3 regions of the Lysinibacillus sp. RS11 genome follow, and region 2 is predicted to be linked to each of the others. Evidence: riboswitches for the same ligand, from Rfam matches in the RefSeq annotation. Region 2 holds a riboswitch; each other region holds the start of a gene.
The links. Region 2 has a riboswitch for S-adenosylmethionine ahead of AB9L17_RS20135 (methionine ABC transporter ATP-binding protein). Riboswitches for the same ligand answer to the same signal wherever they lie in the genome.
Positions count from the first base shown of each region.

Region 1: another riboswitch for S-adenosylmethionine. It lies ahead of AB9L17_RS22240 (bifunctional homocysteine S-methyltransferase/methylenetetrahydrofolate reductase); the one in region 2 lies ahead of AB9L17_RS20135 (methionine ABC transporter ATP-binding protein).
Region 3: another riboswitch for S-adenosylmethionine. It lies ahead of metA (homoserine O-acetyltransferase MetA); the one in region 2 lies ahead of AB9L17_RS20135 (methionine ABC transporter ATP-binding protein).

Region 1 is NZ_CP168124.1:4,311,650-4,314,935, reverse strand. It holds gene AB9L17_RS22250 (methyl-accepting chemotaxis protein) at 1-161, shown strand, start outside; gene AB9L17_RS22245 (protoporphyrinogen oxidase) at 452-1,840, shown strand; SAM riboswitch class I at 1,968-2,067, shown strand; gene AB9L17_RS22240 (bifunctional homocysteine S-methyltransferase/methylenetetrahydrofolate reductase) at 2,154-3,286, shown strand, end outside.
Region 2 is NZ_CP168124.1:3,899,634-3,902,919, forward strand. It holds gene AB9L17_RS20130 (methionine ABC transporter permease) at 1-478, opposite strand, end outside; gene AB9L17_RS20135 (methionine ABC transporter ATP-binding protein) at 468-1,496, opposite strand; SAM riboswitch class I at 1,668-1,771, opposite strand; gene AB9L17_RS20140 (thioredoxin family protein) at 1,825-2,136, opposite strand; gene AB9L17_RS20145 (hypothetical protein) at 2,151-2,492, opposite strand; gene gcvH (glycine cleavage system protein GcvH) at 2,677-3,057, opposite strand; gene AB9L17_RS20155 (arsenate reductase family protein) at 3,139-3,286, opposite strand, start outside.
Region 3 is NZ_CP168124.1:2,509,374-2,512,659, reverse strand. It holds gene AB9L17_RS12775 (amino acid permease) at 1-109, opposite strand, end outside; T-box leader at 190-441, opposite strand; gene AB9L17_RS12770 (hypothetical protein) at 709-993, shown strand; gene AB9L17_RS12765 (nucleotide excision repair endonuclease) at 1,146-1,517, opposite strand; SAM riboswitch class I at 1,721-1,831, shown strand; gene metA (homoserine O-acetyltransferase MetA) at 1,950-2,885, shown strand; gene AB9L17_RS12755 (endospore germination permease) at 2,978-3,286, opposite strand, start outside.

The DNA of each region.
Region 1 (3,286 bases), 410 kb from region 2:
CCAATATATTAAATTCTATGACTGAAGCTAAAGAACAAAATGATTGTATGGAAAAAGAAGTTCTAGCGATAGCGGAAATTCTCAATGAATTAGGTATTGCCTTTGAAGAGGTAACGAGTTCTGCTGAAAAATTAGCGAATGTTGCCCAAAATCTAAACTAATTAATATAAAAAACACCACACATTCTAGGACATAAAAACACTATATCAACTATTAATATATATATAATCCAATGAGTCTAGAGGACGTTAGATGGGTGTTTTCATAAAGTTTGAAGAAATGACGCAAAAGTATTTTTGATGATCTCTACATAAATATATAGTAATGAAAAAATGGAGCTATCCCAAATGCTGGGTAGCTCCATTTTTGCTAAATTTGTAAAGTGTTTTGCGTAATTTTTAGGTAAAAAAGTTTATACTGAATAAAGAACTAAAAATAGGGGCGGTTTAACATGAAAACAGTTGTTGTATTAGGTGGCGGAATTACAGGATTGTGCACAATGCATTATTTGCAACGTCAGATTCGAGAGAAAAACCTAGATGTGAAGCTTGTGCTCGTTGAAAAAAATACATATCTAGGTGGCAAGCTGCACTCAGCGTATAAACAAGGCTTTATCCTGGAAACAGGAGCAGATTCCATTGTTGCACGTCATAAAGGTGTTTTAGAGTTAGTAAAGGAACTTGATTTTAAACAGAATCTTGTTTATAACGAAACTGGTATTTCGTATATTTATACAAATAATGAGTTACATGCTATCCCAGCAGACTCGACGTTCGGAATTCCAATGAGCTTACCATCACTTGAGGAAAGTACGCTTGTATCAGAAGAAGGGAAAAAAGCAGCATTAAAGGATTTAACAATGCCAAATGAAGGGTTTACAAAGGAAAGCTCGATTGGGGAATTTTTAACGTATTATTTAGGTGAGGAGCTTGTTCAAAATCAAATAGCACCAGTACTTGCAGGTGTATATTCGGGAGATTTAAATCAACTTTCAATTGCTTCCACATTACCGTATTTAATCGATTATAAAAATGATTACGGTAGTATTATTAAAGGTTTTGATGCAAACAGAGAGCAATTTGTGAAAGCTGCTAATAAAAAATTTATTTCATTTAAAAATGGTTTATCGTCACTAATTGAACGACTTGAAGAAACTTTAACAGATGTAGAAATTGTGAAAGGAATTGCTACGACTAGTGTTAAAAAGCAGGAGAATCAATATATCGTTACTTTAGCAAACGATAAAATGATTGAAGCAGATCATGTTGTTTTGGCACTTCCTAACGATTCGGTACAAAACTTATTGCAAGATGAATCATTGAATCGCTATTTTGGTCAATTCAATACTGCATCAGCCATTACGATTTACTTAGGATTTGACGTACCCGATCATAGATTACCAGCAGATGGAACAGGCTATATTGTATCACATAATTCCGATGTTATATGTAATGCAGCAACGTGGACAAGTCGCAAGTGGAAGCACACCTCTGCAGAAGGGAAATTACTTGTACGACTTTTTTATAAGAGCATTAACCCTGCGTATGAGAGATTGCGTATGATGACAGATGAAGAATTAGCAGCTGTTGCCTTAGAGGATGTAAGAAAAAGCTTGGGGATTGAGGAAAAACCAACTGTTGTCGATGTGACAAAATGGATTGATCAAATGCCGAAGTATGACTTGGCACATCGTGAGGCGTTACAAGGTCTAGTGCAAGAGCTTGAGAACAACTATCCAAATTTATTAATAGCGGGATGCTCTTATTTTGGAGTAGGCATAGGGGCTTGTATTCAAAACGGGAAAAAAATTGGTGAGGAACTTGCTGAAAAACTATTGTAATTGTTTGATAAAAATCGAAAAATAATATTTTTTTCGTAGAAAATATCTTTTGTTCAGTGAAATAGTCTTGACTCTATCGTTCGTAAACGATATGATTCTTTTAATTATTTAAAAAATTCATACTACATTCTTATCAAGAGAAGCTGAGGGACTGGCCCTATGAAGCTTCAGCAACCAACTTTTTGTCAGGTGCTAAATCCAGAAGACCAATGTGTCGAAGATGAGAAGGAAAAACAATTACGAAACGTAAAAGCCTTCTTTTTTTGAAAGAAGGCTTTTTTATTTGATAGATAAGGGAAGAGAGGCTAGTTTTATGGGATTGCTTGAAAAGTTAAAAACGAATGTTCTTACAGCAGATGGTGCAATTGGTACGCTTTTATACGGCTATGGCTTGGAGTACTGCCATGAGGAAATGAATGTTCAAAGACCAGAATTAATTGAAAAGATTCATAGAGAGTATATAGCAGCTGGAGCCGACATTATTCAAACAAACACGTATGGAGCTAATGCCATAAAATTAGCTCGCTATGGATTAGAATCACGTGTGCAGCAGTTTAATGAAGCTGCTATTACGATTGCCAAACGAGCGGCGGCAGATGGTGGACAATTTGTCTTGGGTACTATTGGAGGAATCCGTGGTATTCGAAAGAGTGATGCAACGTTAGAGGAAATTCTGGCAACGGTCGAAGAGCAAACAACTGTTTTACTTGCGGGAAATCCAGATGGTCTTTTACTTGAAACATATTATGATTTTGAAGAGCTGACAGCAACTTTAACAATGTTACGAGCTAAAACAAAATTACCGATTATTGCGCAAGTTTCTATGCACGAACCAGGCATTTTGCAAAATGGAATGAGTTTAAACGCCGCTTTACATAAACTTGAAGCGCTAGGTGCTGATATCGTGGGTGTTAACTGTCGCTTAGGCCCACACCATACTATTCAAGCATTTGAAGGTGTAGAGCTTCCTGAAAAGGCATTTATGTCAGCGTATCCGAATGCCTCTCTTCTTGATTTGGAGGATGGCCGTGTCGTTTATGAATCTGAGGCAGATTATTTTGGGCGAGCAGCTATAGCACTTCGTGATCAAGGAGTGCGTTTAATAGGTGGCTGCTGTGGTACGACACCCAAGCATATTGCCGCAGTGAAAAAGTATTTAGAGGCGCTATCTCCAGTTGAGGAAAAGCACGCAAAGCCAGAAAAAATCGCAGTTTTACGTGAGGCAGAGCCGCCAAATTATGAGCCGTTACATGTAAAAGTAAAACGAGAACGCTCAGTTATCGTGGAGTTAGATACTCCTAGACATTTAGAAATTGAAGGCTTTATTGAAGGTGCCGAAAAATTGTATAAAGCTGGTGCAGATGTAGTCATGATGGCTGATAATTCACTGGCATCGCCAAGGATTAGTAATATTGCGATGGGTGCCCTATTAAAAGAAGTACATGG
Region 2 (3,286 bases):
CGGCAGTAACTGTTATACCTGAAATAAGTGCTGGTAACGATTCTGGAATTAATACTTTCCAAATAATTGTTGACGTTTTAGCCCCCATTGAACGAGCTGCTTCAATAACACCCTTATCGATTTCACGTAATGCTATTAATACCATTCGTGCATAGAATGGTGCAGCACCAATAATTAATGCTGGTAAAGCTGCGTTCGCTCCGCGAATTGTGCCAAGTAAAAATTTCGTAAATGGAATTAACAAAATAATTAATACAATAAATGGAATAGAACGAAAAATGTTAACAATCGAATTTGTCAAAAAATTCACAATTTTATTTGCCCATAGTTGGGTTGGACTTGTTAAAAATAGTAAGATCCCAATTGCTAAGCCAAGTATAAATGTGATAACTGTAGAGATCGTTGTCATGTACAGTGTTTGATACGTAGCTTCCCACATTTTTTCCCAGTCGACATTCGGAAAGAGACTAGTTAGCATTTGCAATCACCTCCGTTTGTACTTCGACTGTATTTAAGTAGTTAAGTGCATCCCCAACATTATCCTTTGAGCCGTTTATTTGCACAATAAGTGTACCGTACGCACCATTTTTCGTTTGCGAAATATTACCATGTACAATGCTTACTTCCACATCAAACTGTTTCACAAGATGTGAAATGACAGGCTGCTCTGTTTTTTCTCCTACAAAGATCAGCTTTACAAGTTGTCCAGTAGGGTAATTTGCTTTAATTTGAGCCACAGTTTCCTGTGTTTCTTTCGTATCTGTAATTTGAGAAACGAATTTTTTCGTAATGGTAGCTTGCGGTGCTTGGAATACTTGTAATACCTCACCACGTTCTACAATTTCTCCGGCTTCCATAACCGCTACACGATGACAAATTTTGCGAATAACGTGCATTTCATGTGTAATTAATACGATCGTTAGACCTAATCGTTCATTAATATCGACAAGTAGATCAAGGATAGCATCTGTTGTCTCCGGATCGAGTGCAGATGTTGCCTCATCGCATAATAATACCTCTGGGTTATTAGCAAGCGCACGAGCAATACCTACACGTTGCTTTTGTCCCCCGGATAGCTGTGATGGATACGCCTTAGCACGCCCCCCCAAACCAACAAGTGTGATCAATTCATTCACTCGTGCTTCACGTTGTGCCTTTGGAACACCTGCGATTTCTAGTGGGAAAGCGATATTTTCCTCAACAGTTCTTGACCAAAGTAAATTAAAATGCTGGAAAATCATACTTACCTTTTGTCTAGCATCTCTGAGCTTTTGCCCCTTTATAGATGAAAATTCTTGATTGTTAACCGTCACCGTACCAGTTGTGGGCTTTTCTAAACCGTTTAATAAACGAATCATCGTACTTTTACCCGCGCCACTATAGCCGATAATGCCAAAAATTTCACCTTTATTGATAGAAAGATTGACGTCTTTGACTGCAGTTAATTCGCCATTCGCGGTTTTGTATTTTTTTGTAATATTCTGAAGTTGAATCATAGCGAATTCTCCTTTTCTCATATCAATTATGCCCCGGCATAATAGCGTCTTCCGCCGAAGGCATTGGGCCAACGTGATGTTGGTCACTCAGTCGTGTGTTGAAAGTAGTTAAAAAGACCCCTTCACTTATAGACAAGTAGAAGGGGTCACGTAATTATACGCTAAACCGTTCTCTCATCTTTCAAAGATAAACCTTTGAGTGATTTGGCACCTTTTCACTTTGTGATGGTTGCCGGGCTTCATAGGGCACTTCCCTCCGCCACTCTTTATAAGAGTTCGATATATTTATATTTTTTAGTATATTCGTACTTTATCACGCTATCAAAGTTCAGTCAATTGATTTTTTTAGCAATTCGTATAAAAATGGTACGGATTGAAACGCATATACCTTTTCTGTTACTTTTCCGCCATCACAGACGAGTAAACATGGTACACTTTCGATTTTATTATCAAAAGCTATGTGCTCTATAAAATTAATATTCGCTTTACCAACCTGTAGCTGCGGCAGCAATTGCTCGACAATCGTCATCATTTTCGATGCAACTGCACACGTTCCACACATAGGCGTATATAAATAAAAGGCAGCCTTTTCACCGGACTGTACAGCCGTATCCCACTGCTCTTTTGACCATTCTTCCATCTTTTCACGCAACCTTACAAAATATATTCATTATGGATTGAGAAGTGTGCACGCAGCAATATCATCGCTAACACCTTTCTCGGAGTTGTCTCAACTTCCTTATATGTCGGCATCGTACGTAAATGCTCAGCCTCTGGATAATGTCTGTCCATTAATGCCCGTAGCTTATCACCCGATGTATCTGCATCAAAAAATGTATATAGCTCACAGCCCTCATATGGATCGAGTAACTCTTCTAATTGATGCACACCAATTGTACCATTCGTACAAAGTATTATAACATCCTCACTTAAAATAGGTTTAATTTGAAGTTTATCCGAACGCCCTTCGACAATTAAGCATTTTCCCTCGAACATCACGCCACCCCCATTAGACATATCCCTTATAGCTCATTATATCCATTATGCTCTGTCGGTGATCATATAAGACACCCATTGATAAGGGACTACAACGGCTTTTGTCTCCCCAACTAAAGTGGAAAATGATCAAAGATAATAAAAAACGCCGGTGATTTCCGACGTTTTTTTATTAGGGCTTGTCTTATTCAGCAATCATTTCTTCGTATTGCTCAGCTGTCATAAGCTTTTCAACTTCTGATGCATCAGCAGGCTCTACAACGATCATCCATGCTTTTTCATATGGTGATTCATTAACGAATTCTGGGCTATCTTCTAAATCTGCATTTACTTCAACTACTGTACCTGAGATTGGTGCGTATAATTCAGAAACTGTTTTTACAGATTCTACACTACCGAATGGATCATCTGTTTTAATTTCGTCGCCAACTTGTGGAAGCTCAACGAAAACGATATCTCCAAGTTCAGATTGTGCGAAGTGAGAAATACCGATACGTACTTTACCATCTTCAAATTTTACCCATTCATGCTCTTCAGAGTAACGTAAGTCTTTTGGTGTGCTCATCAATAAACCCCTCCATAAAATATGTAGTATATTCACTTTCAGTTTGCCATACTTCACCTATAAAAACAAGGATAAATAGGGTTATTTCCAAGCTTGCTCAAAATCTGATTCTTTAAACCCTAAAGTAACTTTTTTCCCATCTGTTACGATAGGACGTTTAATCAGCATACCATCTGAAGCAAGCAGTTCAAGCTGCTCTTCTTCAGTCATGTCAGCAAGCTTATCCTTT
Region 3 (3,286 bases), 1.4 Mb from region 2:
TAGAACCATAAAATAAACCGACCCCAATGGATCCGCCAAGTGCAATTAATTGCATGTGACGAGTACTTAATCCGCGCTTTAGCTGTGAATCTTGATGATTGTCTTTCATAATGTCTTACTCCTCATACGTTTAGATTTTCAAATACTTTGCTCAAAAAAGGAATAAAAAAAACGCCCTTTTGGATTTACCAAAAGGACGATTCAACTCGTGTTACCACCTTTAATTTATAAGCAATTCACATTACTTACCTTAAGAAGTACGGTCATTTGACGATACTCTCGCACATGATTACGGGTGCTTGCCGGCGTAGCCTACTTAGAATGATCCTTTCGGTACACAGCTCCAAGATGAATTCTCAATCGTTTTACATGCACCTCTCATCAACTGGTAACTTTCTGTTCGTAAAAATAATTGATACTATTTCTTTTCATAGCCTTTGTTCTATACAAATATTTTTGAATTGTTTTTCATTTTACAGAAAAAAATTATTTTGTCAATATATTTTTTTGGATTTCTTCATAACCCGCTTAAATTTTACTATATAGATACAACTCAAATGATCAATCTTTTTTATAAAACTACCTCATTTGTAAAGACGTATGTTTTGTATATAAGTCGGAACAGCAATCAACCATACGTTATGGTATGAGCCTGAAATATAATAAATAAGTATAATTATGGATGTTATAAGAAGGCGGGGATACATAGTGAAAAAAATCATCATTTTATTCATGTTGACCTTAACTATTTTAGGAGCATGTAATACTTCCGCATTTAGTATTAGTGAAATTGCTGTTGTTCCAGAAGTGCGAAAGAAAATAATTTCCGATGATAAGCTCCAATTAATCAGTGATGGAAAAGATACTTTTTACATTGATTTTTATTCGAAAGGAATGGCACATGCTGATTTGGAGGTAGAGGGAGACACATTAAAAATAAAATTCGAAGAAATGAATCCATCCGATGATGTTGCTGAACAACAATGTTTATAAAATTACAAAAGACCCTAAAACAGGAAATTAACGTGGTGTACATAAACGGTAAGTCCACACATTTTAATCATGTAATAACAGGTTTATAGGAAGAATACACCTAAAGAAAAACCGAAACCCCTTAAAGGAGATTTCGGTTTTTTTGCTAAAGATTAATAAAATACTTTATCGACATTGTATTTAGCACGGAATGAATTAATCGCGTATGTCTCGTAAATTTCACGTTCCATTGGATCTTCCACTTCGTACACTTCAATTTTGAAAATTTCATTACGATGATTTTTCATCGGTGACACATTGTCCTCAAAATGCTTTTTAATACGTTGACGAATTTTACGTGCTTTACCTACAAATAATAGCTCGTTTTCTTCGTTGTAGAATAAGAAAATGCCACCTTTTTCACGTGTGATTTTATGGAAATCAATAAAACCATGGTACGGTGTGATTGGTACATCACCTGGCTTTAAATCTTGTTCGCGTTGGCGAATCACTAAATCTGGTTTTGGAAATTCAATTTTAATCAAACTTTTCACGTTCCTCTCTATTACTAAAGATATATGGTAACATAATTACGGCTTGTTTACCATAATATTTCATAGCGTCAACATGATTTACATCAAGATTAGTGTTCATCAATTTAGAGAAGAACATGCATGCTAATAACAAAATATTCTATGTATTATTGATATTCTTAATTGTTCATGTTACAATTCTTTTTAATTAAATAATCTTATCAAGAGAAGCTGAGGGATTTGGCCCGATGACGCTTCAGCAACCTCTAACAAATGTTAGAAAGGTGCTAATTCCAGCAAAGGATTTGTCCTTTGAGAGATAAGAGTGAACGTGGTTAAAATCCCTCTCATTCTATCTCAAATGGAATGAGGGGGATTTTTTTAATTTAGATCGACTAATAAAATTTTTTATATGTAGAGAAATTCAAGAGAGGGGAATGCAAGATGCCAATTAATATTCCAAAAAATTTACCAGCTGGAGAACATTTACGTGAGGAAAAAATCTTCGTCATGGAAGAGGATAGAGCGAAAACTCAACAAATCCGTCCGTTAAATATATTAATTTTAAATTTGATGCCAGAAAAAGAAAAAACGGAGCTACAATTACTGCGATTACTCGGTAATACACCGCTACAAGTTAATATTACATTTTTAAACACAGCCACACATGAATCGAAAAATGTGAGCAAATCACATTTACAGCTATTTTACACGACCTTTCATCAAATTCGCCATCGTCGCTATGATGGCATGATTATTACGGGTGCGCCAGTTGAAAAAATGGCTTTTGAGGACGTGAACTATTGGCAGGAAATTGCAGAAATTATGGATTGGTCCAAGGAAAACGTGACATCGGTCCTTCATATATGTTGGGGTGCACAAGCAGCGTTATACCATCATTACGGTATCGGCAAAATTGAGCTTCCCGCTAAATGTTCAGGAGTTTATTCCCATGTCATTACGGATTTAACAGTGGACTTAGTACGTGGCTTCAGTGATTTATTTACGGCTCCACATTCACGATATACTTCTGTTTCTATTGACGAAGTACGCAACCATCCTGATTTACGATTACTATCTTACTCAGAAGATGCTGGTGTCTTTATTGTGCAATCAAAGGATAATAAAAACATTATGATTACAGGACATCTTGAATATGATGCGACTACATTAGCAGATGAATATAGTCGTGATGTCGCAAAAGGATTGGATATTGAGGTTCCAGTGAATTACTTCCCAAGTGATGATCCATTAAATGAACCGATTAATACGTGGCGTGCTCATACTCATTTATTATTTTCAAACTGGTTGAACTATTACGTTTACCAAGAAACACCATATGAATGGGATTTCGTTGATGAACTTGAATATCATATTTAGTTCATGGGTTCTGTAAACTCTCGATGGCAAATGTAAAGTAAAAAGATGACCTTGATCATTTCATGGTCATCTTTTTTTATTCTAATATGTTGTTAATTTTCTGACGGATTTTCATTGATTGAATCATTTAGACTGTTTGTATTACTTTTGTTCTTTGCAGTATTTTGGCTGTTACTATTACTAGCATTAGTAGAAGCATTTTGGCTGTTGCTATTGCTAGCGTTATTAGAAACATTACCGCAATTGCAATTACTTCCATTCTGTACAGCATTTTGGCTGTTGCTATTACTTGCGTTATTAGAAGCATTTTGGCTGTTGCTATTGCTTGTGTTATTAGAAGCATTACCGCAATTGCAATTACTTCCATTCTGTACAGCATTTTGGTTGTTGCTATTGCTTGC